DNA from 2 places in the Lysobacter tyrosinilyticus genome. Region 2 is predicted to be linked to the other one. Evidence: predicted binding sites of a transcription regulator. Region 2 holds the regulator's gene; the other holds the start of a gene.
The links. The regulator HrcA, encoded in region 2, represses chaperone genes, less so after heat shock. The targets are predictions, from matches to a motif close to TTNGCACTCNNNNNNNNNGAGTGCNAA.
Positions count from the first base shown of each region.

Region 1: the regulator HrcA is predicted to act here: its motif matches at 1,178-1,204, upstream of groES (co-chaperone GroES).

Region 1 is NZ_BAAGXN010000002.1:79,349-81,551, forward strand. It holds gene groL (chaperonin GroEL) at 1-782, opposite strand, end outside; gene groES (co-chaperone GroES) at 841-1,128, opposite strand; gene ACYVGK_RS06685 (helix-turn-helix domain-containing protein) at 1,687-2,082, shown strand; gene ACYVGK_RS06690 (endonuclease) at 2,172-2,203, shown strand, end outside.
Region 2 is NZ_BAAGXN010000003.1:180,960-183,162, forward strand. It holds gene grpE (nucleotide exchange factor GrpE) at 1-327, opposite strand, end outside; gene hrcA (heat-inducible transcriptional repressor HrcA) at 445-1,503, opposite strand; gene recN (DNA repair protein RecN) at 1,629-2,203, shown strand, end outside.

The DNA.
Region 1 (2,203 bases), on a different contig from region 2:
GTGGCGAGGGCTTCGCCTTCCACTTCTTCGGCGACGATCAGCAGCGGCTTGCCAGCCTTGGCGACGCCTTCGAGCACCGGCAGCAGTTCGCGCACGTTCGAGATCTTCTTGTCGTGCAGCAGGATGAACGGATCATCCAGTTCGGCCTGCATCGACTGCTGGTTGTTGATGAAGTACGGCGACAGGTAGCCGCGGTCGAACTGCATGCCCTCGACGACGTCGAGTTCGTTTTCCAGGCCCGAACCGTCTTCAACGGTGATCACGCCTTCCTTGCCGACCTTGTCCATCGCCTGGGCGATCAGGTCGCCGATGTTGGCGTCGCTGTTCGCGGAGATGGTGCCGACCTGGGCGATTTCCTTGTTGGTGGACGACGGCTTGGAGAGCTTCTTCAGCTCGTCGACGGCGCTGTGCACGGCCTTGTCGATGCCGCGCTTGAGGTCCATCGGGTTCATGCCGGCGGCGACCGCCTTCATGCCTTCGCGGATCAGCGCCTGCGCCAGCACGGTGGCGGTGGTGGTGCCGTCACCGGCGTTGTCGGAGGTCTTGGAAGCGACTTCCTTCACCATCTGCGCGCCCATGTTCTCGAACTTGTCGGACAGCTCGATTTCCTTGGCGACGGACACGCCGTCCTTGGTGATGGTGGGAGCGCCGTAGCTCTTCTCGAGCACGACGTTGCGGCCCTTCGGACCGAGGGTGGCCTTGACGGCATTGGCGAGCACATTCACGCCGCGCAGCATCTTGGTGCGCGCGTCCTCACCGAAACGAATTTCCTTGGCAGCCATTGCGGATTACCTCAAAAAGAATTCAGAAGAAAAAAGAAAATTGGGAAGCGACGCGCGATCAGGCGATGACCGCGAAGATGTCGTCTTCCTTGACCACCAGGTATTCGGTGCCGTCGAGCTTCACTTCGGTGCCGCTGTACTTGCCGAACAGGACCTTGTCACCGACCTTGACCTTCGGCGCGCGGACGTTGCCGTTATCGAAGACCTTGCCGTCGCCGACGGCGACGACTTCACCCTTGATCGGCTTCTCGGTGGCCGAGTCCGGGATCACGATGCCGCCCGCGGACAGCTTCTCTTCTTCCATGCGCTTGATGACCACGCGGTCGAACAGCGGCTTGATGTTCATGGCAACCCTCACGTAAGTGATTGAATGAGTGGGGAAAGAACCCTTGGACTTAGCAGTCGCCTGCGACGAGTGCCAGATCCTGGGCGTAGAAAGACCCGACAGCGCCGGGATGGGCAGCAGTTGGGGCCGGATCGAGGGGGTTTCAAGGGGCCGGCGTCGACCAGGCCCAGAAAAGAAAAAAGTCCGAACGGGGGGACGGTTCGGACTTAAAAAAGAAAGAGCGCGGACAGGGGTTCGCGCTCTTTCCGGTTTGGAGATGGCCGTCCTCAGCTTGGCGCAGTCCAGCGCCGCGTCTCCGTACCTGACCTCTTGTCGACGCCGGCGTTCCTTGCCGGACGGGGCCAATTTGTTCCCGTCGCTGCCCCTTGTCCAGCATGAAATCGGCCTCAGCTAGTGAACACTGGTAGCAAAAGCGACCGCAATTTCACCTTAAACAACTGATTTAACTTGGTTTAGTTTTGTTTTGCGGCACCATAGGTGAACATCCGATGGTGGCTTTTGATATCGACGTGACTAGCGGTAACATCCGGTTGTTTTCGCCACCATGGAAGACTTGCGATGACCCCTCAGCAGCGTATTCGCCTGGCCCGCCGCCAGGCCGGACTCTCCCAGGCCGCCCTTGCCAGCGCGATCGGCGTGCAACGCAGCGCCGTCAGCCATTGGGAGACGAACAACGATAAGCACCCCAGCGTGACGCACATGCGAGAAGTCGCGTTGGCCTGCGGCGTGCAGTTCGAATGGCTGGCCACCGGTCGCGGCAAGATGAATCTGTCCAGCGATACCGCCCTGGATTCGGTCGCTGCCGCCGAAGCCTTGTTGATCGAAGACCCGATCGAGCTGCGCCTGATCCTGGCCTTCCGCGACGCGCCCACCCGCTCGCGTGCCCCATTGGTGGAAGTCGTCGAGCAACTCGCCTCGCTGCGTACCGGCCGCAAGATCGGCAGCGCGCGTTGAGCCGCAAGCGGCGCTGATGCGGCGCCGCCGCATGCTCTCTGTCATGGAGGCTCGCTAGAGTCGCGGGCTTCCAAGGGAGGGAGTTCCACATGCCTGTTGCCGTCCGTGGCGCCGCACGCCA
Region 2 (2,203 bases):
GGCGACCTTCAGCAGCTGTTTCAGGGTCAGCTCCATGCCTTCGCGTAGGTGCTGCGCGGTGTCGGACTTAACGGACAGGCCGGCTTCGAGGCTGTCGAACACCGGAAGGAGTTCACCCAGCAGCCGCTCGTTGGCGAACTTGCGAGCCATCTCGATATCTCGGGTCAGGCGCCGGCGCGCGTTTTCGAGCTCGGCGCGTTCGCGCAGCGAGTCATCGCGCAGCCTGGCCAGCTCGGCCTGGGCGGCTTCCAGATCGGCCGCGAGGTTCTTGAAATCGTCGTTCACGGCCGGCTGGGCCGTTTCTTCCTGCTGGGATTCGGTCGTCATCGTTCTGGGTGCTGTCCTTGCGCGGTGTGCGCACTAGGCAGCTATGGGGCCCGGGTCCACGGGTTTCAACAGGGCGCGGGATCTGACCGGTGCTCGGGAGGGAGTCCCCGTCGCGGCTCAGCTTCCGGACGGATCGGCGTGGATCGCCGCCCCCAACGCCTCTGCCGCCGCCTGCACCACGGGGATCACGCGCTCATAGGCCATGCGGCTGGGACCGATCACCCCCAGCACGCCCAGCACCTGCCCGCCCGATCCATAGGGCGCCGTCACCAGCGACATGCCCTCCATTGGTGCGAGGCCGGTCTCCTCGCCGATAAAGATGCGCACGCCCGGAGCGCGCACGGTGCGCTCCAGCAGTTGCAGGATCTCGCGCTTACGGGCGAAGGCTTCGAACAGTTCGCGCAGCCGGTCCAGGTCGGCCAGCTCCTGCACGCCCATCAACCGGGTCTGTCCGGCCAGGACCATGTCGTCATGGCTAGGCGCGAGTACCTGCTCGGCCAGCTCGACCGACTGGCTGAGCAGCGTTTCCATTTCATCGCGCGCCATGCGCAGCTCGTGCAGCAGATGCGCGCGCATGTCGGGCAAGGTCCGGCCGGCGAAGTGGGTATTGAGATAGTTGGCGACCCGCTCTAGCTCGCCGGCATCGTAGGGCCGCCGGGTCTGGATGATCCGGTTCTGCACCTCGTTGTCGGCGAACACCAGGATCGCCAGCACACGCTGCCCTTCCACCGGCACGAACTCGATCCGGCGGAAGGCGAATTGTTCGCGGCGCGGCACGCTGACCACACCGACGAAGTGGGTCATCGCAGAGACCAGCTCCGAAGCGCTGCCCAGCAGGGCATGCGTACCCGACCCGGCCGGCAGCTCATTGCGCAGCCGCGCCACTTCGCCCTCCGGCAACGGCCGCACCTGCAGCAGCGAATCCACGAACAGGCGATAGCCCTGTGCAGTAGGAATGCGCCCGGCGGAGGTGTGCGGCGCACTCAGCAGGCCGACTTCTTCAAGGTCCGACAGGATGTTACGAATGGTCGCCGCGCTGACGTCCAGACCGGCATGCCGGGCCAGCGTCTGCGACCCCACCGGTTCGCCGCTCTGGATATACCGCCCGATCAGCGTGCGCAGCAATTGGCGCGCACGCGGGTCCAGGCTGGTGAAGTCGGCGGGATGGCGGCTCATGAGGGCGATATAGAGCCGCTGGAGGGCCCACGCAAGCGTCCAGCCGTGATCCGTTTCATTTTGTGAGACGCGCGGCGGCTACAGATGGCGAGTTGCGCAACCCGCGCCCCTTACAATCCCGCCCCATGCTCGCCCATCTCGCCATCAAAGATTTCGCCGTCGTCCGCAGCGCCGAACTCGATTTCGGCCGCGGCCTTACCGTCATTTCCGGCGAGACCGGCGCCGGCAAGTCGCTGCTGGTGGACGCACTGGGCCTGCTATCCGGCCTGCGCGCCGACAGCGGCGTGGTCCGCCACGGTGCCGAGCGCGCCGAGCTCACCGCCGAATTCGCGCTCGACGATGCCTCCCCGGCCCTGGCCTGGCTGCGCGGGAACGAACTCGACGAAGGCGATGGCGACCTCAGTTGCCAGATCCGGCGCGTGATCCGCGCCGACGGTGGTTCGCGCACCTGGATCAACGGCCGTCCCGCGACGGTCACCCAACTGGCCGAACTGGCCGGCCTGCTGGTCGAGATCCACGGCCAGCACGAACACCAGGCCCTGCTCGCCCGATCCAGCCAGCTCGCCCTGCTCGATGCTTACGGCCGCACCGAGCGCGAACTTGCCACGGTTGCCGGCGCCGCGAGGACCTGGAGCGAGCTGTTGCGCGAACGCGACGCCCTGCTCGCCCAGGGCGACGTCTCCGACCGCATCGGCTGGCT